Regions from separate parts of the Bradyrhizobium sp. Cp5.3 genome, predicted to be linked through region 3. Evidence: predicted binding sites of a transcription regulator. Region 3 holds the regulator's gene; each other region holds the start of a gene.

Region 1 (7,914 bases), on a different contig from region 3:
TACAATCGCAGCGAACGCGGTGACTACACCATCAGGGACGGCAAATACGTCAAGACTGGCGCGCCGACGCCTGCACAGCATCGCTGCGATTAGCCACCTGAACATCCGTTCAGAATTCTCCCGCAGCTCCTCCGGAACGTTCGCGCGTATGCGCGGTTTAGATTTGCATTCATTGGAGGAGGACATCATGAAGAAGCTTGGCTACGTCGTCGCGGCTCTCGGTGCGCTTGCGATCGTGGCGCCGACGCTGGCGAGTGCGGAGACGGTGGTGATCAAGCGCCATCATCACGGCCCTTACGGCGCCCGGGCCGAATTCCGCGAGCATCGCGACTACGGCATGCATCGCGGCTGGCGCCATCACGGCGACAACGTCGTGGTGATCAAGCGCAGCCATCGCCACATGGACTACTAATGCGCAACGTGGAAATGGCCCCATGAGGGGCCATTTCTTTGCGTGTCCGAAACGTCAGACATGGACACACCTAATCCCAGGCCGGCGCGAAAGCTGGATCGACGCAGCGAATGTTCTTCGGCATCGCGGCAATCTTCCTGCGGTCGGCATCGTCGAGTGTGATCTTCAGCGCATCAAGATTGGCCTCTTGGCTCTCGCGCCGCGACGCCTTCGGGATCGCAGCGACGCCATCCTGATCGACGAGCCATTTCAGCGCCACCTGCGCGGCAGTCGCGTTGTGCTTCGCGCCGATCTCGCTCAGCACCGGATCTGTGGCGAAGCGCCCCTGCGCCAGCGGGCAATAGGCGACCAGCGGAATCGACTTGGCCGCGAGATAGGCCAACACCTTCGATTGATCGAGCATCGCGTGATATTCGACCTGGTTGCAGGCGATCGGAGCCTTGATGTCCTCGATGGCGGTCTTGAGCAGCGCGGCGGGGAAATTGGCGACGCCGATGGCCCGCGTGCGCCCCTCCTCCTTCAGCTCCATCAGCGTCTCGAACACCGCGCCCCAGTTCGCGGCTTTGGACGGCCAATGCACGAGATAAAGGTCGACATGGTCGAGTCGGAGTTTTTTCAGGCTGGCGTCGAAGGCGCGGCGAATCGCGTCGGGCTTTAGGTTCTCGTACCAGACTTTGGTCGTGACATGCAGCTCGCCGCGCGGCACGCGGGAAGCCGCGATCGCGGCGCCGATCGCCTCCTCATTGGCGTACATCTCGGCGGTGTCGATATGGCGATAGCCGAGTGACAGCGCACTCTCGACCGCGGCGCGGCAGGCATCGCCCTCCATGCGGAAGGTGCCGAGGCCTAGCTTGGGCAGGCTGATGCCCTGGGTCTTCAGATTATCCATGAAAAGCTCCTGACGTATTCCGCCGAACGCGCGGCGGCGCCGCGTGAGCAGACTCTTCGGTGATGGAAAAGAGGTGGCGGGAGCGAATACTATAGCGCGGCGGCCGCGAGGCGGCCAATCAAGATCGGGTTAGGAGCTTCCCAACGTCTTGCCCGGGCCGTGACGCTCGTGGTGATAGCTCCCCGTCCCTTACGAATGCTGCGCCACCACGGCCGGACGTGGTTGCGGGTGCGGCACGATGTCGACTGACCAGAGGTCGCGGTTGTCGACATCTTTCAGCGTCACGGTCATCACCGCAGTCTCGCCATCGATGTCGACGCGGCCGAAGAACTGTAGTCCGAAGCAGGGCGCAAGATTCTCGCCCTGCGCCTCGCTACATCCGTTCTGGTACATCGCGACTGGGCCAAAGGTGTTGTCGAGCTCGCCCGGGCCCCAGGTCCCGGCGTGCAGGGGGCCGGAGACGAACTCCCAGAACGGCTCGAAATCGCTGAACTGCGCCTTGTTCGGATCATAGTAATGCGCGGCGGTGTAGTGCATGTCGGCGGTGAGCCAGACGACGTTGCGAACACCGGCGCGCTTGATGGACGCGAGAAGGTCGGCAATCTCATGCTCGCGCCGATCAGGCGGGCCATCGCCGAGTGCGACCGCGTCTAGGCTGATCAGGCCGATCGGCAGGTCGGCCGCGATCACCTTCCAGGTCGCGCGCGAAGCGGCGAGCTCCCGCTTCAGCCAGGCGAGCTGCTCGGCGCCAAGAATCCAGCCGCGATGGTCATCACCCTTGTTCCAGGTGCCATCGCGAAAGCTGCGCATGTCGATCATGAAGACGTCGAGCAGCGGGCCGTAAGCAATGCGTCGATAGACCCGGCCCAGCCGCGTCCCGATATCGCGGATCGGCATGAAGTCGAAGAAGGCGCGGCGAGCGCGCGCGACCAAGCGCGGCGTGCCATCGGCCTCATAGCCGGCTGCGTCGTAGCTGCCGGTCGGGGACCAGTCGTTGGTGACCTCGTGATCGTCCCATTGCGCGAACATCGGCACCTCAGCGTGGAAGGCGCGAAAATGCTCGTCGAGGTGATTGTATTTGTAGTTGCCGCGAAACTGCGCCAGCGTGTGCGCGACCTCTGACTTCTCCTCGGTCACAACGTTGCGCCAGAGCTCGCCGTTCGGCAGCTTCTGTTCGGAGGGGATGGTGCAGTCGGCATAGATGTGATCGCCGGAATGGATGAAGAAGTCCGGGCGATTGTCGAGCATAGTGCGGTAGCTGCGATAGCCGCCGCGCGACATGTCGATGCCCCAGCCCTGCCCCGCCACGTCGCCGGACCACACGAATGAGACCGACTGGCCTGCGGCCGGCGCAGTTCGAAAATGGCCGATGCGGCTTTCGCCGGCAATGCCCGATGCAATGTCGTCGAAGCGCACACGGTAGAAGATGTCCTGCCCGGACGGCAGGTCATTCAGCAGGAGTTTTGAGGTGAAGTCGGCTTCGGGCAACGCATCGCCTGATGTCGTCGCAAGAATGGTCTTGAAGCTTTCGACGGTCGAATAGTCGACTTGCATCCGCGCAGGGCGATCGGCGCGCGCCCAGATCACGGCAGAGCCGTCCGATACGTCCCCCGACTGGATGCCGCCCGCGATCTGCGGACGGTCGGCGGCGCGGCCGATGTAGGGGGTGGCGAGCGTGCCGAGCGAGGCAATGGCGAGAGTGGAGGCGGAGCGGTTCAGGAATTGTCGCCGGGTCCATGCGCGCGAAGCGCGGAGCGTTGCCATTCAGGAGACCTTCGTCGAATCGCGACGGAAGGTGCCTGCGCTCCTTGACTCCTATCCTTACGGTTTCTTGACTCCGCGCCTACGGTTTTGCGACGCGTGGATGACGTGTCCGCCGGGCTGCAGCCGTGGCAAGAGTGCGCTCCCTCGCCCCGCTTGCGGGGAGAGGGTTGGGGTGAGGGGGAGTCTCCGCAGGGACGATGAGAGTTAGACTCGCGGAGAGTCCCCCTCACCCGGAATTCAAGCTGCGCTTGAATTCCGACCTCTCCCCGCAAGCGGGGCGAGGTGAAGCAACATCAGTCAACGCTCTAGCGCTTCCAGTTGCAGATGCCGCCGGAACGGCACGGCCAGGTCTGGATACGGGTGTCCATCGCCTGCGCGTCCAGCGGGTTGCCGTGACGCTGCGCGAGCTTGGTGCGCGCGGCGCCGCGTGGCTGGGCGCTCTTGGCGCGAGCGACCTTCGGCGCCGGCACGTGCACGCGCTCGGCCGCAACCTTCTTCGGCACGTCCATCGGTTCGATGCGCGCCTGCGCGTCATTGCCGCCACGGGCCTCGAGCGCGACCGGCGCGAACTGCGTCTCCGGCCCGAGCCGCTTCGGCGACAGCACGGCCTTGGATAGATCGAGGCTCAGATATTCGTCGGGCTTGTAGTCAGCGGCGCGCGAGATGCCACCCCACGCGAGCACGAGGGCGGCAGCAAGAGCAAAGTGAGCGCCTTTCAGGACCACGGACGCCTCCTGAAACTTGATTAATAGGGACAATTTACCCCTATTTAGGAGGCGCCTCGGGCAATTCCAGCGGCCAATTGCCGCCAGGGTTAAGACTGTACGGACGGTCAGGCGACCTTTCGCGCCGCACCGGTCCCGTCCAGGAACCCCAGCAGGCGGCTGCGGATGATGGTTTCCGCCTCGCCCATGATGCGATCGACGAGTTCCTTGCAGGACGGAACGTCATGGATCAGGCCCGCGACCATGCCGCAGCTCCAGGCGCCCGCATCCATCTCTCCGTCGATCATGACTTTCGGATAGATGCCCGCAACCTGGTCGTGGATATCGTCGATCTTGAGCTTGTCGCCCCTCTCACGCTCGATATCCAGCAGGTGCTCAACATTGGCGTTCTTCAGCACGCGCTCGGTGTTGCGCAGCGCGCGCATGATCAAGCGGGTGTCGAGCTCGGTCGCGGCGACCAGCGCATTCTTCACGTTCTGATGCACCGGCGCTTCCTTGGTGGCGATGAAGCGCGTGCCCATGTTCATGCCGGACGCCCCCAGCGACAGCGCGGCGACGAGGCTGCGCCCGTCGGCCATGCCGCCGGAGGCAACGAAGGGGATCTTCAATTCCTCCGCCGCGCGCGGCAGCAGGATCATGTTCGGGATGTCGTCCTCACCGGGATGACCGCCGCACTCGAAGCCGTCGACGCTGACAGCGTCGCAGCCGATCCGCTCGGCCTTGAGCGAGTGGCGCACCGAGGTGCATTTGTGGATCACCTTGATGCCGGCCGCCTTCATCGCCGGCATGTACTGCTCAGGGCTGCGGCCCGCGGTCTCAACGATCCTCACCCCGCCTTCGACGATGGCCGCGATGTACTCCGGATAAGGCGGCGCCGAGAAGGTCGGCAGAAACGTGAGGTTCACGCCGAACGGCTTGTCGGTCATGTCGCGGCAGCGCGCGATCTCCTTGGCGAGCAGCTCCGGTGTCTTCTGCGTGAGCCCGGTGATGATGCCGAGCCCGCCGGCATTGGAGACGGCGGAGGCCAGCTCGGCAAAGCCGACGAAATGCATGCCGCCCTGGATGATCGGATGCTCGATGCCGAACAGTTCGGTGATCGCGGTCTTCACGTAGTGGCCTCCCGGAGTTTTGGTTCGCGTTCGGATCAGTCTAGCCGGACTTTTGCGCCGCGGTCACCACTTCTCTCCGAACGGCCGGATCTCCATCTCGAAGGTCCAGGCGCTCTTCGGCTGCTGATAGAGCTGCCAATAGGCGTCCGCGACCGAAGACGGCGGCATCAGGAGATCGGGATTGTCGAGCGCCTCCTTGCCCCAGAGCTGCTCTCGGCGCTCCCGAACCCAAGCAGTATCGACGCCGGAGTCGATGATGAGATGCGCGACGTGGATGTTCTTCGGTCCCAGTTCGCGCGCCATCGCCTGCGCTACCGCACGCAAGCCGAACTTGGCGCTGGCGAACGCGGCAAAGCCGCTGCCGCCGCGCAAGGACGCTGTCGCGCCGGTGAAGAAGATGTTGCCGCCGCCCCGCGGCAGCATCAGCCGCGCGGCTTCGCGGCCGGCAAGGAAGCCGGAATAGCAGGCCATCTCCCAAACTTTTCGAAACACGCGCTCGGTGGTGTCGAGGATCGGGAAATTGACGTTGGCGCCGATGTTGAAGATGCAGACCTCGAGCGGCGCGTGCTTGTCGGCATCGTTGAGGAAGGAGATGATCTCCTCCTCCTTGCGCGCATCCAGTGAGCGCGCGTGGATCTCGCCGCCGGCGGCCTCGATATCCTTGACCAGCGGCGCGAGCTTGTCGCCGTTGCGGCGGCCGGCGAAGATGGAAAAGCCCTCGGCGGCAAACTTCTTGGCAATCTCGGCACCGATGTAGTCGCCGGCGCCAATGACGGCGGCTGTGGCGTTTCGCTTGGGCAACGTCGCCTCCTCCGGTGAATGCCGCGACGCCAGGATCAACGTCGCGCGCAGGCTGTGTGATTGAACGGCAGGCTATAGTTCTAAAACAGAACTGTCAAATTCTGGAAGTTGATACCATCCGGATCATGAAATCTCCAGTCAGTTCCTTTTTCAGACCAACTAATGCTCCGGGAGATCCGACATTTCCGGTGTCGTCCTGGCGAAAGTCAGGACGACGTTGGGGCCTCAATGCCCCCGCGCCGGCGCGCGCAGGTCTATTGGTCGCAGCACCGCGGCAGTCGGGATCATCAGCACCGCGATGATGGCCAGCGTCCAGAACACGTCGATATAGGCGAGAAGGTCGACCTGCTGCTGCAAGGTCTTGCCGACCCAGGCGATCGCCTGTGACGCGGCGTCCGTCGCATTTGAGCCTTGCGCCTCGAAGAAGCGCGTCATCGCGTCGATGCTCTGCTGATAGCCGATATCGGACGGCGCGGCGTGCTCGATCAGCCGGCTTTGATGGAATTGCTGGCGCTGCGCCAAAATCGTCTGCGCCAGCGCCACGCCCATCGAGCCGCCGATGTTGCGGGCGACGTTGATCAGCGCGGAGGCCTGGTTGGTCTTGTCCGGCGGCACGCCGTCGTAGGATGCCGTCGTCACCGGCAGGAACAGGAACGGCAGGCCCATCGCCAGGAAGATGCGCGCCATGGCCGCATAGCCGTAGGTGATGTCGCCGGTGAGCCCGGTGAGATGCCACATCGACAAGGCGACCATCGCGGCACCCGCCATGATGAGATATTTCGGTTGCACCACGCTCACGAGCCGCCCGACGACCGGCATCAACACCAGCGTCGCGACGCCGCCGGGCGACAGCGCAAGACCGGCGAGCATCGCCGTATAGCCGAGCTCGGTTTGCAGAAGCTGCGGGATGAGCTGGGTCGTCGAGATCAGCACCGCGCCGGTGCCGAGCATGACCAGGAAGCAGGCGCCGAACTGCCGCCGGCCAAGCAGGCGGATGTCGACGATGGGATCCTCGCGCGTCAGCTCCCACGGGATCAGCGCGATCAAGGATACGGCCGCGAGCAGCGCGAAGGCGACGATCATGTTCGAGCCGAACCAGTCGTTGCGCTGGCCTTCGTCGAGCACGAATTCGAGCGAGCCAAGGCCGATCGCGACCAGCAGGAAACCGACATAGTCGACGCGCAGGCCCTTGCTCAGGAGCTCCGCCCTCTCCTCTTCCGCACCCGACGGCTCCTTGACCAGCGTGCCGACCAGAAACAGCGAGATCAGGCCCATCGGCACGTTGATCAGAAACACCCAGTGCCAGGAATAGGTGTCCGTGATCCAACCGCCGAGCGTCGGACCGATCACCGGTGCGACCACGACGGCGACGCCGTAGATGGCGAAAGCCTGCCCGCGCTTGTGGGGCGGGAAGGAGTCGGCGAGGATCGCCTGCTCGCTGGTCGCCATGCCGCCGCCGCCGAGGCCCTGAAGAATGCGGAACAGCACCAGCGCCTCGAGATTCCAGGCGAAGCCGCACAAGAGCGAAGCGACCGAGAAGGTCGCCACGCACATCATGTAGAAGCGCTTGCGGCCGATCACGGTCGACAGCCACCCGGAGATCGACAGCACAATGGCGTTGGCGACGAGATAGCTGGTGATGACATAGGTGCTCTCGTCGAGGCCGACGGCGAGCCCGCCGGCGATGTGGCGCAGCGCCACGTTGGCGATCGTGGTGTCGAGCACCTCCATGAAAGTCGCGATCGAGACCACGAAAGCTATCAGATAAGGATTGTGCCCTCCGGCCGCCGAACGTTCCGGCGACCAGCCGCCGGCGGAGGCACCGCCTTGCGCGATGTCAGTCATCGTACCTTGGTCCAGGGCACGACCGACATGCCTGGGCCGACCGGCAGATCGGACGGCCAGTTGTCGACCACGATCTTCACGGGCACACGCTGCATCACCTTGACGTAGTTGCCCGTGGCGTTCTCCGCCGGCAGCAGGCTGAACGCGGTACCCGAGCCGGGCTGCACGGAATCGACATGACCGGTCAGCTTGCGGCCGGGATAGGCATCGATGCGGATCTCGACCGGCTGGCCCGGCCGCATGTCGCTGAGCTGAGTTTCCTTGTAGTTGGCGACGATCCAGACCTCGTCAGGCACAAACATCATCAGGCTCTGCCCCGCCGTGACGAAGGTGCCCTTGGCGCCGTTGAGCTTGACGACGCGGCCGGAC
Region 2 (7,914 bases), on a different contig from region 3:
GGGAGCATGCGTATCCCGGCCGGAGCCTTGATCTGCTCAGCTTTCCGCCTTGCCTAACCCCCGTCACCTCCGGCATATTCCGCGCCCGGAGGCGGCGTTCCGGGCTGGGCTCCAAGGCCTCCGGAAAGCCGAAGCAACAAAGGACAGCCGCGCGCGACCAGCGCGTCGTGCGGGCGGGGGGAAATCTGTTTGGCCGATGAGTTCATTCTCGAAACGGAAGGCTTGACCAAGGAGTTCGCGGGCTTCTTTGCCGTCCGCGACGTTGCGCTCAAAGTCCGCCGTGGGAGCATTCACGCATTGATCGGTCCAAACGGGGCCGGGAAGACGACGTGCTTTAATCTGCTTACCAAGTTCCTGAAACCGTCTGCCGGAAAAATCCTGTACAAGGGACAGGACATCACCGCGATGGCGCCGGCCGACGTCGCCCGCATGGGGCTGGTGCGTTCGTTCCAGATTTCGGCGGTATTTCCGCATCTCACCGCGCTTGAGAATGTCCGTGTCGCGCTCCAGCGCCAGCATGGCAGCTCCTTTGATTTCTGGCGCTCGAAGTCGGTGCTCAACCGCTTCAACAATCGCGGGCTGGAGCTGTTGAACGATGTCGGCCTCAGCGAGTTTGCCAATACGCCGGCGGTCGAGATGCCCTATGGGCGCAAGCGCGCACTGGAGATCGCAACCACGCTCGCGCTCGACCCGGAGATGATGCTGCTGGACGAGCCTATGGCCGGCATGGGCCACGAGGACATCGACAAGATCGCGGCGCTGATCAAGCGGATTTCGGCGAAATATACCATCCTGATGGTGGAGCATAATCTGAGCGTCGTCGCCAATCTCTCCGATATCATCACCGTGCTGACGCGCGGGCAGGTGCTCGCGCAGGGCAATTACGCCGATCTCACCAAGGACGAGCGCGTCAAGGAAGCTTATCTGGGAGCCGGTCATGCCTGAGACTGCAACCGCGGAAGCTCCGGCAAAGGCCGCAACCGGCGGCAACATCCTCGGGGTTCGCAACCTGGAAGCCTGGTACGGCGAGTCCCACATCCTGCACGGGATCAATTTCGACGTGAACGCGGGCGAGGTCGTCACCCTGCTCGGGCGCAACGGCGCCGGCAAGACGACCACGCTGAAGTCGATCATGGGTATCATCGGCAAGCGCACCGGCTCGGTGAAATTCAACAATCAGGAGATCACCCGCGCGACCTCGGACAAGATCGCGCGCATGGGCATTGCGCTCTGTCCGGAGGAGCGCGGCATCTTCTCCAGCCTCGACGTGCGCGAGAATCTGCTGCTGCCACCGGTGGTGCGGCCGGGGGGATTGCCGCTCGATCAGATCTTCGAGCTGTTTCCGAACCTGAAGGAACGCCTCACCAGCCAGGGCACCAAGCTGTCCGGCGGCGAGCAGCAGATGCTCGCGATCGCGCGCATCCTGCGCACCGGCGCAAGCTTCCTGATGCTGGACGAGCCGACGGAAGGACTGGCGCCGGTCATCATCCAGCAGATCGGGCACACCATTGCACGGCTCAAGAAGGAGGGTTTTACGATCCTCCTGGTCGAGCAGAACTTCCGCTTCGCATCCACCGTTGCGGACCGTTATTACGTGGTCGAACACGGCAAGATCATTGATGGATTTGCGAATTCGGAGCTTGCCGCCAACATGGACAAGCTCCACACCTATCTCGGCGTCTAGAGCTGCCAAACGAGAAACTTCAAAAAGGGAAAGTTGCATGAAGACCAGGTCGATTGCGTCATTTCTGCTGAGCACCGCGCTGACGTTCGCCGCAGCAGGCGTCGCTTCCGCGCAGGACAAGACCGTCAAGATCGGCGCGCTGTCCGATCAGTCCGGTCTTTATGCCGATCTCGGCGGCCCCGGCTCGACCCTGGCCGCGCAAATGGCCGTCGAAGACTCCGGCCTCACGGCGAAGGGCTGGAAGATCGACGTCATCTCGGGCGACCATCAGAACAAGCCCGACATCGGCACCGCGATCGCACGCCAGTGGTTCGACGTGGAGAAGGTCGACGTCATCGTCGACGTGCCGAACTCCGGCGTGGCGCTCGCCGTCAACAACGTCGTGAAGGAAAAGAACGGCGCTTACATCAACTCGGGCGCGGCGACCTCGGACCTGACCAACGCGCAGTGCTCGCCCAACACCGTGCACTGGACCTACGACACCTACATGCTCGCCCACACCACCGGGCAGGCGCTGGTGAAGGCCGGCGGCGACACCTGGTTCTTTCTGACCGCCGATTACGCCTTCGGCGCGGCGCTGGAGCGTGATACCACCGCGGTCGTTACCGCTAACGGCGGCAAGGTCGTCGGCGGGGTCAAGCACCCGCTCAACACGCCGGACTTCTCGTCCTTCCTGCTGCAGGCGCAGGCTTCCAAGGCCAAGATCATCGGCCTTGCCAATGCCGGCGGCGACACCACGAATTCGATCAAGCAGGCGGCCGAGTTCGGCATCGTGAAGGGCGGCCAGAAGCTCGCGGCACTGCTCTTGTTCCTCACCGACGTCAAGGCGATCGGTCTCGAGACGGCGCAGGGCCTGAACTTCACCGAGACCTTCTACTGGGACATGAACGATCAGACCCGGGCATTCTCGAAGCGCTTCGCCGCGCGGATGAAGAACAATGCGCCGCCGACCATGGTGCAGGCCGGCGTCTATTCGGGCCTGCGTCACTATTTCAAGGCGCTGGAAGCGCTCGGCGGCAATCCGCATGATGGCGCGAAGGTCGTCGAGAAGATGAAGTCGATGCCGACCGAAGACGATCTGTTCGGCAAGGGTGAGATCCAGCCCAACGGCCGTACCATCCACAATGCCTATCTGTTCGAGGTGAAGACGCCCGCCGAGTCCAAGGGACCGTGGGACTTCTACAAGCTGGTCGGCACGGTGCCGGGCGACCAGGCCTTCACGCCGCTGTCTGAAAGCAAATGCGCGCTGCTGAAGAAGTAAGCTAACGGCCCGCAGGCCTTGTCGGCCTGCGGGCAAGTTTGAGGGAACGCCGAAGGGACTGGGTGCGCGATCGATGCAGGCTCTCTATGCACAGCTACTGGTGGGATTGATCAACGGCTCGTTCTACGCGCTGCTCAGTCTCGGGCTTGCCGTGATCTTCGGCATGCTCAACATCATCAATTTCGCCCATGGCGCGCTCTACATGATGGGCGCGTTCGTCGCCTATTTCCTGCTGAACCTCGGCGGCATCAACTATTGGGGGGCGCTGATCATCGCGCCGATCATCGTCGGCATCTTCGGCATGATCCTGGAACGGACCATGCTGCAATGGCTGACCGGCCTCGACCATCTCTACGGATTGCTTCTGACCTTCGGCATCGCGCTGATCGTGCAGGGCGTGTTCCAGAACTATTTCGGCTCATCCGGCCTGCCTTATGCCATTCCGGACCAGCTCAAGGGCGGCATGAACCTCGGCTTCATGTTCCTGCCCGTCTATCGCGGCTGGGTCGTCATCTTCTCGCTCGTCGTGTGCCTTGCGACCTGGTTCCTGATCGAGAAGACGCGGCTGGGCGCTTACCTGCGCGCAGCGACGGAAAATCCGACGCTGGTGCGTGCCTTCGGCATCAACGTGCCGCGCATGATCACGCTCACTTACGGCCTCGGCGTCGGCCTTGCGGCACTCGCGGGCGTCTTGTCGGCGCCGATCAACCAGGTGCGGCCGCTGATGGGCGCCGACCTCATCATCGTCGTTTTCGCGGTGGTCGTGATCGGCGGCATGGGATCGATCATGGGATCGATCATCACGGGTTTCGCGCTCGGCGTGATCGAGGGCCTGACCAAGTATTTTTACCCCGAGGCCTCCAACACCGTCGTGTTCGTCCTGATGGTGCTGGTGCTGCTGGTGAAGCCGACGGGACTGACGGGAAGGGCGGCCTGATATGACAGCCTTGACAGACGATACGTTGCCGGTAACTCCGCGCGCGATGCGCGACGAGATGATCGTGTTCGTGGTGATGGCGCTGCTGCTCGCCGCCGTTCCGTTCACCGGCATCTATCCGTTCTTCGTGATGCAGGCGCTGTGCTTCGCGCTGCTCGCCTGCGCGTTCAACCTGCTGATCGGCTATGGCGGCCTGCTGTCGTTCGGCCACGCGATGTTCCTCGGCACCGCCGGCTATTGCAGCGCGCATGCGCTGAAGGTGTGGGGGCTGCCGCCGGAGCTCGGCATCGTCGTCGGCGTCGCCGCTGCTTTCCTGCTCTCGATCGTGACCGGTTTTATCTCGATCCGCCGCCAGGGCATCTATTTCTCGATGATCACGCTGGCGCTGTCGCAGCTCCTGTACTTCATCTACCTCCAGGCGCCGTTCACCCATGGTGAGGACGGCATCCAGGGCATTCCGCAGGGGCACCTGTTCGGCGTCTTCGATCTGTCGAAGCCGACCGTTCTCTACTACGTCGTGCTGGTCGGCTTTCTCGCCGGATTCCTGCTGATCTATCGCATCATCAACTCGCCCTTCGGCGAGGTCCTGAAGTCGATCCGCGAGAACGAGCAGCGGGCGATCTCGCTGGGCTACCGGACCGACCAGTACAAGTTCCTGGCTTTCGTGCTGTCCGGCACGCTGGCCGGCTTTGCCGGATCGCTGAAAGTGTTCGTGGCGCAGAACGCCTCGCTCACCGACGTGCACTGGTCGATGTCCGGCGAAGTCGTGCTGATGACGCTGGTCGGCGGTCTCGGCACCATCTTCGGGCCGGTGGTCGGCGCCTTCGTGATCATCGCCATGCAGCAATATCTGGCGAGCTTCGGCCAGTGGGTGACGGTGATCCAGGGCGGGATCTTCGTAATCTGCGTGCTCACCTTCCGCCGCGGCGTCATTGGCGAGATCGCGCATTACCTTCGTCGTTCGCTCTAAGATATTGATCTGGCTATAATTTAGGCCTGGATGCGAAAGCGGTGGACGATCCGGTTCCGCGGGCGTGCGAATGACACGCGCGCGGGTCGAAAATGGTCTATGACAGTTTTGTGACGGCCTGTTCGGGCCTGGCCATTTCCAACCGGTAGCCTATCCCCATGATGCGTTGGTTTCGCGCTCTCCTCCCCAGGGAAGAGCGCTTTTTCGAACTGTTCGACCGCCATGCCCAGACCGTGATCCAGGGCGCCATTGCTCTCCAGGGCGTCTTGAAGGGCGGTGAGGAGACACCGCTCTATTGCCAGCGCGTCAGCCAGTTCGAGAACGAGGCTGACAACGTCACGCGTGAGGTGCTGACGGCCGTTCGCCGCACCTTCATCACACCGTTCGACCGCGGCGACATCAAGAACCTCATTACGTCGATGGACGATGCCATCGACCAGATGCAGCAGACGGCGAAAGCGGTGATACTGTTTGAGGTCCGCGATTTCGAGCCGCCGATGCGCGAGATCGGCGGCCTCGTGGTCGAATGTGCCAATCTGGTCGGGCGCGCGCTGCCGCTGCTGCAATCGATCGGTCCGAACGTTGCGATGCTGACGGCTATCACGGAAGAACTGACCAAATTGGAGGGCCGTGTCGACGACCTCCACGACATCGGGATGAAGGAACTGTTCCTGAAGCACCGCGACGGCAACGCAATGGACTTCATCGTCGGCGGCGAGATCTACGACCACCTCGAAAAAGTCGCGGACCGCTTCGACGACGTCGCGAACGAGATCAACAGCATCGTCATCGAGCAGGTCTAGGCGCCGTGGATCTCGCTTTGGGTCTTCCCGTTCTGGTCGGACTGATCGCTGTCGCGCTGCTGTTCGACTTCCTGAACGGCCTGCACGATGCCGCCAATTCGATCGCGACCATCGTTTCGACCCGCGTGTTGCGGCCGCAATTTGCCGTGCTGTGGGCCGCCTTCTTCAACTTCGTGGCGTTCATGGTGTTCGGCCTGCACGTCGCCCAGACCGTCGGCACCGGCATCATCGATCCCTCGATCGTCGATGCCCAGGTGATCTTCGCGGCCCTCGTCGGCGCCATCGTCTGGAACCTCGTCACCTGGGCGCTCGGCATCCCGTCCTCGTCGTCGCATGCCCTGATCGGCGGCCTCATCGGTGGCGGCATGGCCAAAGCGGGAATCTCGGCGGCGGTGTGGAGCGGCTTGTCCAAGACCGTGCTGGCAATCGTGCTGTCGCCGCTGATCGGCTTCCTGCTTGCGATGATGCTGGTTGCGATCGTGTCCTGGGCGTCGGTGCGCTCGACACCGTTCGCGGTCGATCGCGCCTTCCGCATCCTGCAATTCGCCTCCGCCTCGCTCTATTCGCTCGGCCATGGCGGCAATGATGCGCAGAAGACCATGGGCATCATCGCCGTGCTGCTCTTTTCGCAGGGCCGCCACGACGGCGAATTCTACGTGCCGTTCTGGGTGGTGCTGTCCTGCCAGGCGGCGATGGCGCTGGGCACGCTGATGGGGGGCTGGCGCATCGTGCGCACCATGGGCCTGCGCATCACCAAGCTGACGCCGATGCAGGGCTTTTGCGCTGAGACCGGCGGTGCCGCGACCCTGTTTATGGCGACCTTCCTCGGCGTCCCCGTTTCGACCACCCACACCATCACCGGAGCGATCGTCGGCGTCGGCGCCGCGCGACGTGTCTCGGCGGTGCGCTGGAACGTCGCAAGCTCGATCGTCTACGCCTGGGTGATCACCATCCCGGCGTCCGCGATCGTTGCGGCGCTCAGCTGGTGGGCGGTCCAGATTTTCAAGTGACGAGCTTCAGCCCGACGATCCCTGCGACGATCAGTCCGATGCTGGCGAGGCGAAATGCGGCGGCCGGCTCGCCGAACAGGATGATTCCCAATGTCGCGGTGCCGACCGCGCCGATGCCGGTCCAGACCGCATAGGCGGTTCCAATCGGGAGCGATTTCAGGGCGAGACCGAGCAGGATGACGCTTCCGGCCATGGCTGCGAGCGTAAGGACCGACGGAACGAGCTTGGTGAAACCCTCGGTGTATTTCAGCCCGATCGCCCAGGCGACCTCCAAAAGACCGGCGACGAACAATATGGTCCAGGCCATGACGACCCTCCGTTCAAGGCAGGGTCGTCCCCGCGGCTGATGTGGCTGATCGGCGAAAGGTCGTCCTTCCCAGGGCCGATATGGGGCTGGTCAGACGGCTCTGCAATCACCAAATGAGGCTTGATCAGGCCCGTTTTCCCTGCCAAACGCTCCCGCCATGTCCGACATCGCCACTCCAGCCGAATCGCCGGCCCGTTCCCCGCTTGCCGCCGAAGTGGCGCGGCGGCGCACCTTTGCGATCATCTCCCACCCTGACGCGGGCAAGACCACGCTGACCGAGAAGCTGCTGCTGTTCGGCGGCGCCATCAATCTTGCCGGCCAGGTCAAGGCCAAGGGCGAGCGACGCAACACGCGCTCGGACTGGATGAAGATCGAGCGCGAGCGCGGCATCTCGGTCGTCACCTCCGTGATGACCTTCGAATTCGAGGGGCTCGTGTTCAACCTGCTGGACACGCCGGGCCACGAGGACTTTTCGGAAGATACCTATCGGACCCTCACGGCGGTCGATTCCGCCGTGATGGTGATCGACGCGGCGAAGGGCATCGAGGCACGCACGCGAAAGCTGTTCGAGGTCTGCCGCCTGCGCGACATCCCGATCATCACCTTCATCAACAAGATGGACCGCGAGAGCCGCGACGTCTTTGAGCTTCTCGACGAGATCGAGAAGACGCTCGCGCTCGATACCACGCCGATGACCTGGCCGGTCGGCCGCGGCCGTGACTTCCTCGGCACCTATGACGTCGTCAATGGCGGCGTACGCCTGCTCGAAGGCGGCGGCGCCAAGACTGGCGCGGCGCAGCAGATCGAGATCACGGAGCTCGCAAAGCTTAACGCGAATCTCGACGTATCAGCCGTGAAGGACGAGCTGGAGCTCGTCACCGAGGCCTCCAAGCCGTTCGAGCTTGGAGCGTTTCGCGAGGGCCATCTGACGCCGGTCTATTT
Region 3 (7,914 bases):
TGCTCTTCACCGCGCTGTCGAACCAGTTCTTCAGCCTGAGCCTGAACAAGACGATGGCGAACCTGCCGGTCACCATCAACAACTTCGTGCAGAGCCCGTACGCCTACTGGAAGCAGCTTGCCTGGAGCGGCGCGCTGCTGATCACGCTCACCGTGCTTGCCCTGAACATTGGCGCGCGCATCCTTGGCGCCGAGAGGACCGCAAAATGACCGATCTTTCCGTATCCGTGAGTGCCAACGGTCACCTGGCGTCGCAGCAACCGCTGCCGGAAGCCCCGGCCAAGGTGACGGTGCGCAACCTCAACTTCTATTACGGCGAGCACCACGCGCTGAAGAACATCAACCTCACGCTCGGCACCAACCGCGTCACGGCGTTCATCGGCCCGTCGGGCTGCGGCAAGTCGACCCTGCTGCGCATCTTCAACCGGATGTACGACCTCTATCCGGGTCAGCGCGTCACCGGTCAGCTCATGCTCGACCAGACCAACATTCTCGATCCCAAGCTCGACCTCAATTTGCTGCGCGCCCGCGTCGGCATGGTGTTCCAGAAGCCGACGCCGTTCCCGATGACGATCTACGAGAACATCGCCTTCGGCATCCGCCTCTATGAGAAGATATCGAAGTCCGAGATGGACGACCGCGTCGAGAAGGCGCTGCGCGGCGGCGCGCTCTGGAACGAGGTCAAGGACAAGCTCAACGCCTCGGGCCTCTCGCTCTCCGGCGGCCAGCAGCAGCGCCTCTGCATCGCGCGCACCGTCGCGGTGCGGCCCGAGGTGATCCTGTTCGACGAGCCCTGCTCGGCGCTGGACCCGATCTCGACCGCCAAGGTCGAGGAGCTGATCCAGGAGCTGTCCGAGAATTACACGATCGCGATCGTCACCCACAACATGCAGCAGGCGGCGCGCGTCTCCGACAAGACCGCCTTTATGTATCTCGGCGAGCTGATCGAGTTCGACGACACCAGCAAGATCTTCACGTCGCCGACCGATCGGCGCACGCAGGATTACATCACCGGCCGCTTCGGCTGAGGAGACAGGATATGGGTTCCGAACACACCGCAAAGGCCTTCGACACCGACCTGCAGGAGCTCACCCGGCTGGTCGCGGAGATGGGCGGGCTCGCCGAGCGCATGATCGTCGATTCCGTCGATGCGCTGATCCGCCGCGATGTCGCGCTCGGTCAACGTGTGGTCGCCGGTGATACCGAGATCGACGCGCTGCAGAAGAAGATCGAGGAGCGCTCCGTCCTGACCATCGCCCGCCGCCAGCCGATGGCGGTCGACCTGCGCGAGATCGTCGGCGCGATGCGCGTGGCGACCGACCTCGAACGCATCGGCGACCTCGCCAAGAACATGGGCAAGCGCGTCGCAGCGCTGGAGACGGACTTTCATCCGCTCAAGCTGTTCCGCGGCCTGGAGCATATGACCGACCTCGTGCAGCAGCAGGTCAAGTCGGTGCTGGACGCCTATGCCGCGCACGATCTGCCGGCGGCGATGGCGGTGTGGAAGGGTGACGAGGAAGTCGACGCCATCTGCACCTCGCTGTTCCGCGAGCTCCTCACCTATATGATGGAGGATCCGCGCAACATCTCCTTCTGCATCCACCTGATGTTCTGCGCCAAGAACATCGAACGGATCGGCGACCACGCCACCAACATTGCCGAAACCGTGTTCTACATGATCGAAGGCCAGGCCATCGCCGACAAGCGGCCGAAGGGCGACATGACGACCTTCGCCACGACGGTCCCGAATAGCTAAGGAGCGACGACCCCATGGGCGCACGCATTATGGTGGTTGAAGACGAAGAAGCTCTGACCGAGCTGCTCCGTTACAACCTCGAAGGCGACGGCTATGACGTCGAGACGGTGATGCGCGGCGACGATGCCGACACCCGCCTCAAGGAACACATACCCGATCTGATCGTGCTCGACTGGATGCTGCCGGGCCTGTCCGGCATCGAGCTGTGCCGGCGGTTGCGTGCCCGGCCCGAGACCAAGCAGCTCCCGATCATCATGCTCACCGCGCGCGGCGAGGAGAGCGAGCGGGTACGTGGCCTTGCGACCGGCGCCGACGACTACATCGTCAAGCCGTTCTCGGTGCCGGAGCTCCTGGCGCGCGTGAAGGGTCTGCTCCGACGTGCAAGCCCCGAGCGGCTCGCCACGGTGCTCGCCTATGGCGACATCGAGCTCGACCGCGAAAAGCGCCGCGTGGCGCGTTCGGGCCGGCCGATCGATCTCGGTCCGACCGAGTATCGCCTCCTGGAGTTCTTCCTGGAGCATCCGGGCCGCGTGTTCTCGCGCGAGCAGCTGCTCGACAGCGTCTGGGGCCGCGACATCTACATCGACGAGCGCACTGTCGACGTGCATATCGGCCGCCTTCGCAAGCTGCTCAATCTCGGCCGCGAACAGGACCCGATCCGCACCGTGCGTGGTGCCGGCTATGCGCTGGATGATCGTTTCGCGAAGGCGGAGCAGACTTAAGGTCTGACAGGTTGGCGGGCTGTCGCCACAATCTCGTCGTCCGGGCCTGGTGCGCAATTGCGCACGGGGCGCGGGACGCATCGCCCCAGGGCGCAGTTGTTGCGCGAAGAGGGTAACTCCGAGTCCCCGTCATCACATCCGCTGGCGGTAATGGCTCCCGGCTTTCGCCGAGACGACGCGGAGTTTGACTGGGCCGTCGTCGCGTGACGGCCTCATCCTGATCGTCGACGAAAGCTAGCTCAGCGCGTGCCCGGCTTCGCCGGGGCGCGGCGGCGGTCGGCTGCCGGCTGGTAGGCGACGCGCGAGTGCTGGGCGCAGTAGGGCAGGCCCGAGAGCGCCCTGCCGCCGCAGAAGAAGAAATCCGGGCTCGAGGGATCGCCAACCGGCCAGTGGCAGGTCGCCTCGTTCAGCTCGAGCAGCGACAGCCGCTGGCTCATCGGCACCACGTTGTCGTAGGTGACCGGATCGGGCTCCACCTCGACCTCGAAGGCCTGCGCCAGCGCGGTGTTGCCGCGCGAGATCGGACGGGACACCCGCATCATGTGCTGCGCGGGACGCGCCTTGCGCGGCCGCGGAGCTGCCGAAGACGGGCTCTTGGCGCGGCCGGACAGGCCGAGCCTGTGCACTTTGCCGATCACGGCATTGCGGGTCACATTGCCGAGCTCGGCTGCGATCTGGCTGGCCGAAAGTCCGGCCTCCCAGAGCTTTTTCAACTGCTCGACGCGATCGTCGGACCAGGTCAAAACCGTCATTGCACCCTTTCCCTCGCCGCGCGCCAGCCATCCTGGGGCCTCGCAGCGATTGCCTAAGCCTCGAAAAACCCGTGCCGCCAGAATCCCTTAAGGCTCGCCGGGCGCGACTAGAACGCCCGAACGTTTACGCCGGTACATGAGGACTTAGAGGATCAGAACCGCTGCACGAGATGTCGTATCTGACAAGCCAAACGCTACAATATGGCGTGACTCACGCGCAAGAGTCCGCCGACTCGCTTCCACATGTTCCGTAGCGAAACCACCACAAAATAGGCACCGCAAGACTACGGATTCTGCGTTTCCCGAGGCTTGCCGGCGGCATTGACTCCCGTTCTGCCAGGCATAAGATGCCCTCACGTGCCGCCCTGAAAAGGCGGCACGTTTCGTTTTCCGGGACGGTCATTGGTGCGCTGCGCAATGCGCGTTGAGGCCGTCCTCAACACCAAGTGACAGCCATGACCAAGAGCGCCGCGCCGCATCTGCTTCCCGTTTTCGCCAGGGCCGACATCGGTTTCGAGCGCGGCGAAGGCTGCTGGCTGATTGCCACCAATGGCGAGCGCTATCTCGACTTCACGTCCGGCGTCGCGGTGAACGCGCTCGGCCATGCCCATCCCGTGCTGGTCAAGGCGCTGCAGGAGCAGGCGACGAAACTCTGGCATATGTCGAACCTGTTCCAGAGCCCGGATGGCGAACGTCTTGCGAGCCGCCTCTGCAACGAGAGCTTTGCGGACTTCGTGTTCTTCTGCAATTCCGGTGCGGAAGCGCTGGAATGCGTGATCAAGGTCGTGCGCCGCTATCACGCGTCGAAGGGGCATCCCGAGCGCTTTCGCATGATCACTTTCGAGGGCGCCTTCCATGGCCGCACGCTCGCGACGCTGGCTGCGACGGGCTCGGCAAAATATCTCGAAGGTTTCGGTCCGCCGATGGAAGGCTTCGACCAGGTCCCGCATGGCGATCTCGACGCCGTCAAGAAGGCGATCGGTCCGCAGACTGCCGGCATCCTGATCGAGCCGATCCAGGGGGAGGGCGGCGTGCGCTCGGCGACGCCGGCATTCCTCAAGGCGCTGCGCCAACTCTGCGACGAGCGTGGCCTCTTGCTCGCATTCGACGAGGTGCAGACCGGCATGGGCCGTACCGGCGATCTGTTCGCGCACCGCCGCCTCGGCGTCACGCCCGACGTGATGTCGCTGGCGAAAGCGCTCGGCGGCGGATTCCCGATTGGCGCCTGCCTCGCGACCGCGGAAGCGGCCTCCGGCATGACACCCGGCTCGCATGGTTCGACCTTCGGCGGCAATCCGCTCGCGATCTCCGCCGCCAATGCGGTGCTCGACGTCATGCTCAAGCCCGGCTTCTTCGACCACGTGCAGAAGATGTCGCTGCTGCTCAAGCAGAAGCTCGCGTCCGTGATCGATCGTCATCCCGACGTCGTCAGCGAGGTTCGCGGCGAGGGGCTCCTGATCGGCATCAAGGCCGTGGTGCCCTCCGGCGATCTCGTCGCCGCGCTGCGCGATCAGAAGCTGCTCACCGTCGGGGCCGGCGACAATGTCGTGCGCTTCCTGCCGCCATTGATCGTCACCGAAGCCGAGATCGAGGACAGTGTCGGGCGGCTCGAGCGGGCCTGCGCCGCGCTGTCCGGTAACAAACGGGCGGCAAGCTGATGAGCAAGCCGAAGCACTTTCTGGATATCAATGAGCTCCCGTTGTCGGAGCTCAAGCGGATGCTCGCCGCCTCCTCCGCAATGAAGGCGAAGCAGAAGGCGCATCAGCCGGTCAAGCCGCTCGAAGGCAAGACGCTCGCGATGATCTTCGAGCGGCCCTCGACCCGTACGCGGGTGTCGTTCGACGTCGGCATGCGCCAGCTCGGCGGCGAGGCCATCATGCTCACCGGCGCCGAGATGCAGCTCGGCCGCGGCGAGACCATCGCCGACACCGCGCGTGTGCTGTCGCGCTACGTCGATGCGATCATGATCCGCATCCTCAATCACGACGCGCTGCTTGAGCTCGCGGCGAATGCGACCGTGCCCGTCATCAACGGGCTGACGCGGCGCTCGCATCCCTGCCAGGTGATGGCCGACCTCATGACCTATGAGGAGCATCGCGGCCCGATCGAAGGCAAGACGGTGGCCTGGACCGGCGACGACAACAACGTGCTGGCGTCCTGGGCGCATGCCGCCGAGCGCTTCAAGTTCAAGCTCAATGTCGCAACCCCGCCGGAGCTCGCGCCGAAGAAGGCGATGCGTGACTGGATCAAGGCGACCAGCGCCCCGATCGTGCTCGGTACCGATCCGGAAGCCGCCGTGCGCGGCGCCGATTGCGTCGTCACCGACACCTGGGTGTCGATGGGCGACAAGGAAGGCGAGCACCGTCACAACGTGCTCAAGCCCTACCAGGTCAATTCGAAGCTGATGTCGCTGGCCAAGTCCGATGCGCTGTTCATGCACTGCCTGCCCGCCCATCGCGGCGAGGAGGTCACCGACGAGGTAATCGACGGCCCGCAATCGGTCGTGTTCGACGAGGCCGAAAATCGCCTGCATGCGCAGAAGGGCATCTTGGCCTGGTGTTTCGACGCGGTGAAGTAGGTTTGGATCGTCGTCCTGGCGAAAGCCAGGATCCATTACCACCGGCTTTCGTTTGGCGAGGATTGGCAATTGTCATCTCGCGTCACAACTCCTCCCTGGGGTTATGGGTCCTGCGGTTATGGGTCCTGGCTTTCGCCAGGACGACACCGAATTCGCGTATCGTTGTGCCGTCACGCACGTTCGGAACACGTTGCTCCGAACCCCTTCCATTCCACCTCCTCCGACCCCAGATAGAGCGCCATGGTTTTTCAATCCCCTGACATGAAAACCGGGCCTGAAGGCCCGGTTCGCGCGCCATCAGCGGTTCCGATCGATGATGCGGTGCTGCCTTACGAGGTCGACGCGCTCGACGTGCGCGGCCGCCTGGTGCGGCTTGGTCCGGCGCTCGACGAGATCCTGACCAAGCACGACTATCCTGCGCCGGTTGGCAAGCTGCTCGGCGAGGCCATCGTGCTGACGACGCTGCTCGGCACGGCGCTGAAATTCGAGGGCCGCTTCATTCTCCAGGCCCAGACCGACGGCCCGGTGTCGTTCCTGGTCGTGGACTACATGGCGCCGGATCGCCTGCGGGCCTATGCCCGCTACGACGCCGCGCGTCTTGGTGAGGCGCAGGATTCCGGCACGCTGCTCGGGCGCGGTCATCTTGCGATGACCATCGATCAGGGGCCCGACATGAGCCGCTACCAGGGCCTGGTGGCGCTTGACGGCGGCAGCCTGGAAGACGCCGCCCACGAATATTTCCTGCGCTCCGAGCAGATCCCGACCCGCGTCCGCCTCGCCGTCGGCGAGGAGTGGCGCAGCAGCGACGGCGGCAAGCATCGCTGGCGCGCCGGCGGCATGCTGATGCAGTTCCTGCCGAAGGCGCCCGAGCGTGCTCGGCAGGCCGATTTGCATCCCGGCGATGCGCCGGAAGGCACCGCGGTACATAGCGTCGCCGAGGACGATGCCTGGGTCGAGGCGCGCTCGCTGATCGAGACCGTCGAAGACGTCGAATTGATCGATCCCGAGCTCTCCGGCGAACGGCTGCTGTTTCGCCTGTTCCACGAGCGCGGCGTGCGCGTGTTCAATCCGCAGAACCTGAAGGCGGAATGCTCCTGCTCGCGCGACGCAGTCGCCTCGATGCTGAAGAGTTTTTCGCCGGACGATCGCGCCGCGATGGTCAAGGACGACAAGGTCGTCGTGACCTGCGAGTTCTGCAGCTCGGTGTATAAGTTCACGCCGCACGAGGCGGGCGTCGACAACGCGTAAGCCCTCGATTCTCCCTCAATGACGAGCTTGGGGAAGCTCCCGCCGATCGCTCAGAAATCGTAGCCCACCGCCCGTTCGTCGTGATTGAAGTGGTGGGCACGGCGCTTCGCGCCCTTTACCCACCTTGGCAGCGTGCCGTGCGTCAGTTCAACACTCGCTTGTTGTCCGGACTGTCCAGCGAGAACGTCGGCACGTCGATCTCGAAACGCTCGCCGCTTTCGCTGACCATCTGGTAGCGGCCGGTCATGAAGCCTGACGCGGTCGAGAGCGGCACGCCGGAGGTGTATTCGAAGCGTTCGCCGGGCGCCAGGATCGGCTGCTCGCCGACCACGCCCTCGCCCTTGACCTCCTGCTGCCGGCCGGAGGCGTCGGTGATGATCCAGTGCCGCGTCTTCAGCTGCACGGTCTCGTCGCCGGAATTGGTGATGACGATGGTGTAGGACCAGAAATAGCGCGAGCGCTCGGCCGACGACTGCTCCGGAACAAAGTTCGGCTCGACGGTCACTTCGATCTGGCGGGTCACGGCACGGTACATGGCTGCCATCATACCGAAATCCGGCCCGGGAACCAAACGCCCGCAGCGCCTTCCGCGACATCGTCCCGCCCGAATTGACAGAGAAGTACAACCGGATTGTGATCCGGTCGCTTTGCGAGGCGGCGCAGGACCAGTACACTCCTCCAACGTCGCGATTTGCAAAGGGTTCTTGGCCCCGATGACCATTGCCGACCAAGTGACGGGATCGCCGATCGCGGGAACCGCGAATGCCAAGTCGCGCACGGCCGCGCCGGCCATCACGCTGCCTGCGATCGGCGAGCGCGAACTCAGGCTCGATCTCTTCCGCGGGCTCGCGCTGTGGTT
Region 4 (7,914 bases), on a different contig from region 3:
AGCAGGCCCTTGGCGTCGGCCGCCGAATACGGCGCAACGACCTTCAGGCCCGGGATATGCGAGTACCAGGAGGAGTAATCCTGGCTGTGCTGGGCGGCGACGCGTGCGGCAGCGCCGTTCGGCCCGCGGAACACGATCGAGCAGCCCATTTGGCCACCGGACATATAGAGCGTCTTGGCGGCGGAGTTGATGATCTGGTCCATCGCCTGCATGGCGAAGTTGAAGGTCATGAACTCGACGATCGGCTTCAGGCCCGCCATCGCGGCGCCGACGCCGATACCGGCAAAGCCGTGCTCGGTGATCGGCGTGTCGATCACGCGCTTGGCGCCGAATTCCTGAAGCAGGCCCTGGGTGACCTTGTAGGCGCCCTGATATTCGGCAACTTCTTCGCCCATCACGAAGACGTCGGCATCGCGACGCATCTCCTCGGCCATGGCGTCGCGCAGCGCTTCGCGGATGGTCTGCGTCACCATCTCGGTGCCGGCGGGCACTTCCGGATCAGGCTCGGCAACGGCCTGCGGCGCAGCAGACTTCGGCTGGGGCGCCTCGGCCTTCGCGGCGGCAGGCGGCGCTGCCGCCGCAGGCTTGGCGGGTGCGGGCGCCTTCGCAAGATCGGCAGCGCTCTCGCCGTCGGCGAGGATCGTCGCGATCGGCGTGTTGACGGCAACGTCGGCGGTGCCTTCGGGGATCAGGATCTTGCCGAGCGTCCCCTCGTCGGTCGCCTCGACCTCCATGGTCGCCTTGTCGGTCTCGATCTCGGCGATCACGTCACCCGACTTGATCTGCTCGCCCTCTTTTTTCAACCATTTGGCGAGGTTGCCCTTTTCCATCGTGGGCGACAGCGCGGGCATCAGCACTTGAATTGGCATATCGGCTCCAAAAGAAAGCTTGCGCGCGTTCAGCGATAAACGTCGGTCCAGAGCTCGGACGCATCCGGCTCGGGGTCATGCTGGGCAAAGTCGGCAGAGGCGTTGACGATGTCGCGAACCTCGGCATCGATCGCCTTGAGATCCTGTTCGCTCACCTTGGCCGCGAGCAGCCGGTTACGCACCTGCTCGATCGGGTCCTGGTCATGACGGACCTTCTCGACCTCCTCGCGCGTGCGGTATTTTGCGGGATCGGACATCGAGTGGCCGCGATAGCGGTAGGTCTGCATTTCCAGGATGACCGGGCCCTTGCCGGCGCGACACCAGGCGACCGCCTCGTCGGCGGCGGCCTTCACCGCGCGGACGTCCATGCCGTCGACCTGATGACCGGGGATGTTGAAGGAGAGACCGCGCTTGGAAAAATCCTGCTGCGCCGAGGCGCGCGAAACCGCCGTACCCATGGCGTAGCGGTTGTTCTCGATGACGAAGATCACCGGCAGCTTCCAGAGCTCCGCCATGTTAAAGCTCTCATAGACTTGGCCCTGATTGGCCGCGCCGTCGCCGAAATAGGTGACGGCGACGTTGTCATTGCCGCGATAGTGATTGGCGAAGGCGAGCCCGGCGCCGAGCGAGACCTGGGCGCCGACGATGCCGTGGCCGCCGTAAAACTTCTTCTCCACGCTGAACATATGCATGGAGCCGCCCTTGCCCTTGGAATAACCACCGCGACGTCCAGTGAGCTCGGCCATGACTCCGTTGGCTTCCATGCCGGTGGCGAGCATGTGGCCGTGGTCGCGGTAGCCGGTGATGACCTGATCGCCCTCTTTCAGGGCCATCTGCATGCCGACCACCACGGCCTCCTGGCCGATATAGAGATGGCAGAACCCGCCGATCGCACCCATGCCGTAGAGCTGGCCGGCTTTCTCCTCGAACCGCCGAATCAGGAGCATGTCGCGGAGCGCCTTGAGCTCCTGCTCCTTGGTGAATTCCGGGGGCGAGCCGCCGTTGGTCTTGTCTTGTGGAGCGCTTGCGGCGGCTTTCTTGGGTGCGGCCATGGGAATTCCGGGTCAGAGAAAACTTCAGCCCTCTCTAACCCAAGTCAAACGCGTGTGAAAGCGCTGGGGTGCCATGCCACGACTTTCATTATGCCGCACTGCAACGTGGCCGAAATATTGCAAAATCTTTGCCACCGATCAGGCAACATTTGCTCGCCGCGAAGCCGGCCTCACCAGCCCAGCTCGCGCAGATAGGCTGCGCGGGCGCCAACTCCGGTATGCGTGAAGTCGGTAAACACCCCCTCGACGCCGAGACGGAAGAACTTGAGATATTCCAGGCTTGGATCGCCGTGATAGTCCGCAGCCAGATATTTCTTCTCGTTCCGGAACGTGAAGACATGCACGAACAGGCCAAGCTTGTGCGCGTCGGCAACGAGGCTGGTTGCTTCCTGCGTCGATGCCTCAGGCGTCGATCCCTTGAAGGGCGTGCCATCGGCGTTGCTGTCCTTCCAGGGAGAGACCTTGAGCGGAACGATGTAAGCCTTCCACGGACCAATGCCGTCGGCATAGGTCTTGATCTCCGCGAGGCCCTCGGGGGTTAGCATCGCATCATACAAGCGTTGGTCACCCGAAACGGTCCAGTCGAACGGACGCGAATTGGTGATGTTGTTGAGGAGGACCTTTCCCGTCTTGAAGTCGATACCGTTGCCATCGATGAGCTGGACCTGCCGCGTCTCCAGGCCATGGCTGCGCATGTATTTCAGGCTGCCGGGCTCGAAGCTCTGCACAAAGATGGGAGCGTCCTTCGCATTGAGGCCGTTGTCCTTGATGATCTTGATCAGGGCATCCTCGAGCGGGTGGCTGCCGGGCGCGCCACAGCCATTTGCGATCGCCTGCGCATTGTTCCAGGTCGGATTCTTGGTTTCCGGATAGACGGCGATGGGACGCCCCGTCTCCTTGCTCTTGGCCTTGGCGATGTCGATGACGTCCTGGAAGCTGATGATCGGGAACTTGCCGTTGAATATCTTCGGCCTTTCGTTGGCCGCATCATAGGTAGTGCCGGCGATCCAGTCCTTCAGCTCGGCCATGGTGAAGTCGGTGATCGACCAATCATTGGCATGATCTTCGCCGTCCACGATCAGCGATTTCAGCACCGATTTGGGGTCGGCCGGATCGGTGAGATCAGTGAGGTATTCAGCAGGCCCGCTGGTGGGAGACTGGGCCCATTTCACTTTGACCTTCACACCAGGCACCGTGCGCTTGCGGGCCGCAACCACCGCATTGGTTTTCGCCACCTCGGCAATGTTGGTATTGTCACTCAGCCACGGGTTGTGACGTGCGACCAATACGCAATCCCTGGTCAGGTGCAGGTCCTCTTCGAGCGCGTCGGTCCCGAGGGCTGCGGCAAGGTCATACGATGCCTCGGTCTCTTCAGCCACCAGCCCCGGCACGCCGCGATGCCCGAGGATCAGTGGCGGCTTTCCGTCAAGGGTCAGGAAGTGCTTGGCGCCGGCGGGAGTCGACCCGGTCTGTGCGAAGGTTATCGATTGCGGGAAGAACGCCAAGGCCGCCGCGCCGAGCAGCATCGCTCCAGCACGCGTCTTCCGCCGTGAACGACTGTTCTTCATGACAAGCCTCCGTCATTTGGCGAGCATCGCTTCGAATGCCACAAGGGCCGAACCGAATAATGTCGGCGCTTCTTGTCTCAATTCTCTGACAGATGGATGACGGCGGGCCGGTTAGACAAAAGCTCCCGAGATGCAGGGGACATGTGCGGATTGGCGAAGGAGCGTCCGCGCCTTGTCGCATTGGGCGGAACGGGCGGCGCGAGGTTGCGCCGCCCTCTCCGCCGATCAGAAGAAGCCGAGCTTCTTCGGGCTGTAGCTGACCAGGAGGTTCTTGGTCTGCTGATAGTGATCGAGCATCATCTTGTGGGTCTCGCGTCCCACGCCCGATTGCTTGTAGCCGCCGAACGCCGCGTGCGCGGGATAGGCGTGGTAGCAGTTGGTCCAGACCCGGCCCGCCTGGATGGCACGACCGAAGCGGTAGCAGCGGTTGGCATCGCGGCTCCAGACGCCGGCACCGAGGCCATAGAGCGTGTCGTTGGCGATCGCGAGTGCCTCATCGTCGGTCTTGAAGGTCGTGACCGAAACCACGGGTCCGAAGATCTCCTCCTGGAAGATCCGCATCTTATTGTGGCCCTCGAACACGGTCGGCTGAACATAGAAGCCGCCGGCCAGATCGCCGCTCAGGCTCGCGCGCCCGCCGCCGGCCAGGACCTTCGCGCCTTCTTTCCTGCCGATGTCGATATAGGACAGAATTTTCTCCAGCTGCTCACCGGAGGCCTGGGCGCCGATCATGGTGTCGGCCTCGCGCGGATCGCCCTGCTTGATCGCGGCGACGCGCTTCAGCGCCCGCTCCATGAAGCGGTCGTAGATGTCCTCGTGAACCAGCGCGCGGCTCGGACAGGTGCAGACCTCGCCCTGGTTCAACGCAAACATGACGAAGCCTTCGATCGCCTTGTCGAAGAAGTCATCATCTTCCGCCGTGACGTCCTTGAAGAAGATGTTCGGCGACTTGCCGCCGAGCTCGAGCGTGACGGGAATGAGGTTCTGGCTGGCATATTGCATGATCAGGCGGCCCGTCGAGGTCTCACCGGTGAAGGCGACCTTGGCGATCCGCGGGCTCGAGGCGAGCGGCTTGCCGGCCTCGACACCGAAGCCGTTGACGATGTTGAGGACGCCGGGCGGCAAGAGATCACCGACGATCTCGGCCCAGACCATGATCGAGGCCGGTGTCTGCTCGGCGGGCTTGAGCACCACGCAATTGCCGGCGGCGAGCGCAGGCGCAAGCTTCCAGCACGCCATCAGCAGCGGGAAATTCCAGGGAATGATCTGACCGACCACGCCGAGCGGTTCATGGAAGTGGTAGGCGATGGTGTCGTGGTCGATCTCGCCGATCGAACCTTCCTGGCCGCGCACGACGCCGGCGAAATAGCGGAAGTGATCGATCGCGAGCGGCAGGTCGGCGGCGCGGGTTTCGCGGATCGGCTTGCCGTTGTCCCAGGTCTCGGCAATCGCAAGGCGCTCCAGATTCTCTTCCATGCGGTCCGCGATCTTGTTCAGGATCGCGGCACGCTCGGCGACGCTGGTGCGTCCCCATGCGGCCTTGGCGGCGTGCGCTGCGTCGAGCGCGGCCTCGACGTCCTGATGGTCGGAGCGCGCGATCTTGCAGACGATCTGGCCATTCACCGGCGAGGCATTGTCGAAGTATTTGCCGGAGATCGGCGCAACAAACTTGCCGCCGATGAAATTGTCATAGCGTGCGGCGAACGGAACTTGGGTGACGTTGAGGAATTCCACCTTGTTCATTGATCACTCCCGATGTTGCTGTTTGTGCAATTCGTCGCGTGCGTTTGCGCCTGTGCGACTTGCGCCAACGATGTCGCGGGAGAGTTTTTCTGTCAGCCCGGGCGGAAGCGATGGTCAGACCGACCTGTCGCAGTTCTGCGACAGCTGACGCGGCCACCACGCATTCCGACCTCATCCTGAGGAGAGCGCTCGCGCCGCACCGTCATTGCGAGCGTAGCGAAGCAATCCAGAGTCCCTCTGCGGAAAGATTCTGGATTGCTTCGCTACGCTCGCAATGACGATTGAGAAAAAAAATCGAAGCTCAGTGCTTCAGATCGAACCGCTTCAGCTTTCGATGCAGCGTGGCGCGGCTGACGCCGAGGGCCTTGGCGGCGGCCGAAACATTGCCGCCTGCGCGCAAGAGCGCCCGCTGCAACACCGCACGCTGACCGCCGGCAAGGTGATCGTGCGCCGCATCGCCGCCGAGAAGATCGGCCGCAGGCACCGGCTGCAACGGACGCCCGGGTGCGATCCCGAGTCCCAGCCGGGCGGACCGGGTCGCGCCTATCACGAGATCATCCGCATCGACCGCGACAAGGCCACTGCATTGGCCGTCCGATGCAGGCGTCAGCACGATGCGGGCATGGGCAAAGGCGCGGCGAAACAGATCGGCTTCGATACGCTTTGCGGCTTCGCCAGCCGCAAGCGCGATCAGACTGGAGAAGGCGTCAGTCCGGTCGGCGCGGCAGGAGGAGACGTCGAGCACACCGGCAAGCATCCCGTCATGGTCGTAGATCGGAACGGCCGTGCAACTCAGCAGCGTGTTGCGGGTGAAGAAGTGCTGGTCGCGGTCGATCGTCAGCGGCCGCTGCTCGACGAGGCAGGTGCCGATGCCGTTGGTGCCCTCGTGCTCCTCGCTCCACAGCGCGCCGGTCCACAGGCCCCAGGATTGAAATGTCGCGTCGTCAGCCGGGGTGCCGCGACGATCGACCGGAACGCCCTCGCCGTCGGCGAGCAGCACACAGCAGCCGGCCGCGCCGACCGCCTGATAGAGCCGGTCCATCGCCCCCTGCGCGGCAGCCAGAAGCGGCGCGATGCGTTCACGCGCCTCGCGCAGTTCTGCTTCGCTCAGCCGCAGCGGCAGGTTGCGGCCGGCAGGATCCAGATGATGCAGTCGGGACGAACGGCGCCACGAGGCCACCAGCGCGGAACGCGCCGCTTGGCCTGACGTGATGGCGGCCTCGACGCGGGCCGCGTGATGCCGGGACATTGGCCCATTCATCACTGGTTTCCTCCGGGAAGCAGTCTAGGCGGTACCCGCACGGCCCAGTTGATCTGCGTCAACTTTAGGCAACCCTGCGCTCCGCCAAGCCATGCCCCCGTCACCGCGCTGCCGTCAAGGCGGCAATCTGGCCGCGGTCCTACAAATTTCGGTGCGATGGCAGCCACGCCGCGAGGTTTCGGCGCCGGTTTCGGAAGCTTCGGAAAGCGTCAGTTCGTCGGGTTCATCCGAACCAGATCATGCGGATTGGCGTAGTCGAGCTGAAAGCGCGCCCGCTCGTCCAGCATGTCGGGATCGAGCTTTTGCGAGCGGAGCAGCGACACCCGCTGCTCGCTCCTGGTGCGCTCGCGCTTAAGCTGCGCCAACTCGCTGGTCAGCGCGATGATCTCCTGGTCGAGTTCCTGGCGCGCGTTCAGGCCGTATTTGCCGGTATAAGCGTTGATGCCGAAATAACCGACGATCGCGGCGGCCATCGTGTAGAGGGCAAGGCCGGTCAGGATCGATTTGAGGCGCGCACGGGTGACCATGTCCGGCAAGATGGGACACGTTGGTTAAGGGAGTGCTAATTCCCTGCCCACCCCCGCCCCGACGACGCTGGCAGACCCTCATGGTGAGGAGGCGCGCAAGCGCCGTCTCGAACCATGAAGGCCCTGGTGTTTCCCGCGGCGATCCTTCGAGACGGCCGCTACGCGGCCTCCTCAGGATGAGGACCTCCGGCGTGCTCCGAAGGGTAGACGGATCAGCCCTGGTTCTTCGCCACGTGTGCGGCGAAGGCGTCGATGTACTGCTGCAACACGGTCTTCAGGGAGTCCTTGGTCAGGTTGCCCGCGGCGTCGAAGGCGTCGCCGACGCCGTTCAGGTAGATCTCCGGCTGCTGCAGGATCGGGCCGGCAATACCGGGCAGGATGTTCTGGAGATGCTTGGCCGCGCTGACGCCGCCGAGCGGGCCCGGCGAGTTGGAGATGATGCCGACCGGCTTGCCGTTGAAGGAGCTCTTGCCATACGGCCGCGAGGCGACATCGATGGCGTTCTTCAGCACGCCCGGGATCGAGCGATTGTATTCGGGGGTGATGAACAGCACGCCGTTCGACTTCTGGAGTTTTTCACGGAAGGCCAGCCAGTCGGCTGGCGGCGCGCCCTCGAGGTCCTGGTTGAAGAAGGAGATGCCCGCGGGCGTCACCACTTCGAGCGAGAGCGAGCTCGGGGCAAGCTTGGCGAGAGCATTGGCGATCTTGATCGAGAAGCCCTCTTTGCGCAGGCTGCCGACGAGCGTGACGATGTGATAGGCCATGGGTTGTCCTTGAACCTCTAAGCGGGAAACGGGCCCGCGCACTTAATCCACCTCCTCGGGAGGATGCAAGTGCATGAACCGTTCCGATTTGGAAACGCTGCGTTCGCGGAAATGAACCCTTTCCCAAAAC

The links. Region 3 encodes PhoB, which activates phosphate uptake and scavenging genes when phosphate is short. Its sites were predicted from a motif close to TGTCATNNANCTGTCAT; they were not measured.
Region 1: a site for PhoB is predicted at 3,155-3,171, ahead of K289_RS0123055 (alkaline phosphatase). Genes of this name have one in related genera too.
Region 2: a site for PhoB is predicted at 4,952-4,968, ahead of K289_RS0110585 (DUF47 domain-containing protein). Genes of this name have one in related genera too.
Region 4: a site for PhoB is predicted at 3,575-3,591, ahead of K289_RS0106470 (glycerophosphodiester phosphodiesterase family protein). Genes of this name have one in related genera too.

What each region holds. Positions count from the first base shown of each region.
Region 1 is NZ_AUFA01000018.1:1,232-9,145, forward strand. Features, by position in the region: gene K289_RS0123040 (hypothetical protein) at 1-93, shown strand, start outside; gene K289_RS0123045 (hypothetical protein) at 188-412, shown strand; gene K289_RS0123050 (aldo/keto reductase) at 483-1,301, opposite strand; gene K289_RS0123055 (alkaline phosphatase) at 1,491-3,065, opposite strand; gene K289_RS0123060 (hypothetical protein) at 3,371-3,790, opposite strand; gene K289_RS0123065 (nitronate monooxygenase family protein) at 3,898-4,899, opposite strand; gene K289_RS0123070 (SDR family oxidoreductase) at 4,963-5,700, opposite strand; gene K289_RS0123075 (DHA2 family efflux MFS transporter permease subunit) at 5,926-7,545, opposite strand; gene K289_RS0123080 (HlyD family secretion protein) at 7,542-7,914, opposite strand, start outside.
Region 2 is NZ_AUFA01000005.1:120,059-127,972, reverse strand. Features, by position in the region: gene K289_RS0110610 (ABC transporter ATP-binding protein) at 190-945, shown strand; gene K289_RS0110605 (ABC transporter ATP-binding protein) at 938-1,684, shown strand; gene K289_RS0110600 (ABC transporter substrate-binding protein) at 1,722-2,945, shown strand; gene K289_RS0110595 (branched-chain amino acid ABC transporter permease) at 3,019-3,882, shown strand; gene K289_RS0110590 (branched-chain amino acid ABC transporter permease) at 3,884-4,852, shown strand; gene K289_RS0110585 (DUF47 domain-containing protein) at 5,011-5,655, shown strand; gene K289_RS0110580 (inorganic phosphate transporter) at 5,661-6,665, shown strand; gene sugE (quaternary ammonium compound efflux SMR transporter SugE) at 6,658-6,972, opposite strand; gene K289_RS0110570 (peptide chain release factor 3) at 7,130-7,914, shown strand, end outside.
Region 3 is NZ_AUFA01000001.1:239,527-247,440, reverse strand. Features, by position in the region: gene pstA (phosphate ABC transporter permease PstA) at 1-209, shown strand, start outside; gene pstB (phosphate ABC transporter ATP-binding protein PstB) at 206-1,027, shown strand; gene phoU (phosphate signaling complex protein PhoU) at 1,039-1,755, shown strand; gene phoB (phosphate regulon transcriptional regulator PhoB) at 1,770-2,477, shown strand; gene K289_RS0101160 (GcrA family cell cycle regulator) at 2,717-3,229, opposite strand; gene K289_RS0101155 (aspartate aminotransferase family protein) at 3,685-4,887, shown strand; gene argF (ornithine carbamoyltransferase) at 4,887-5,807, shown strand; gene K289_RS0101145 (Hsp33 family molecular chaperone) at 6,048-7,055, shown strand; gene apaG (Co2+/Mg2+ efflux protein ApaG) at 7,198-7,590, opposite strand; gene K289_RS0101135 (OpgC domain-containing protein) at 7,769-7,914, shown strand, end outside.
Region 4 is NZ_AUFA01000003.1:240,967-248,880, reverse strand. Features, by position in the region: gene K289_RS0106480 (pyruvate dehydrogenase complex E1 component subunit beta) at 1-869, opposite strand, end outside; gene pdhA (pyruvate dehydrogenase (acetyl-transferring) E1 component subunit alpha) at 899-1,921, opposite strand; gene K289_RS0106470 (glycerophosphodiester phosphodiesterase family protein) at 2,092-3,489, opposite strand; gene adh (aldehyde dehydrogenase) at 3,715-5,232, opposite strand; gene K289_RS0106460 (GAF domain-containing protein) at 5,534-6,493, opposite strand; gene K289_RS0106455 (septum formation initiator family protein) at 6,703-7,020, opposite strand; gene K289_RS0106450 (NADPH-dependent FMN reductase) at 7,233-7,784, opposite strand.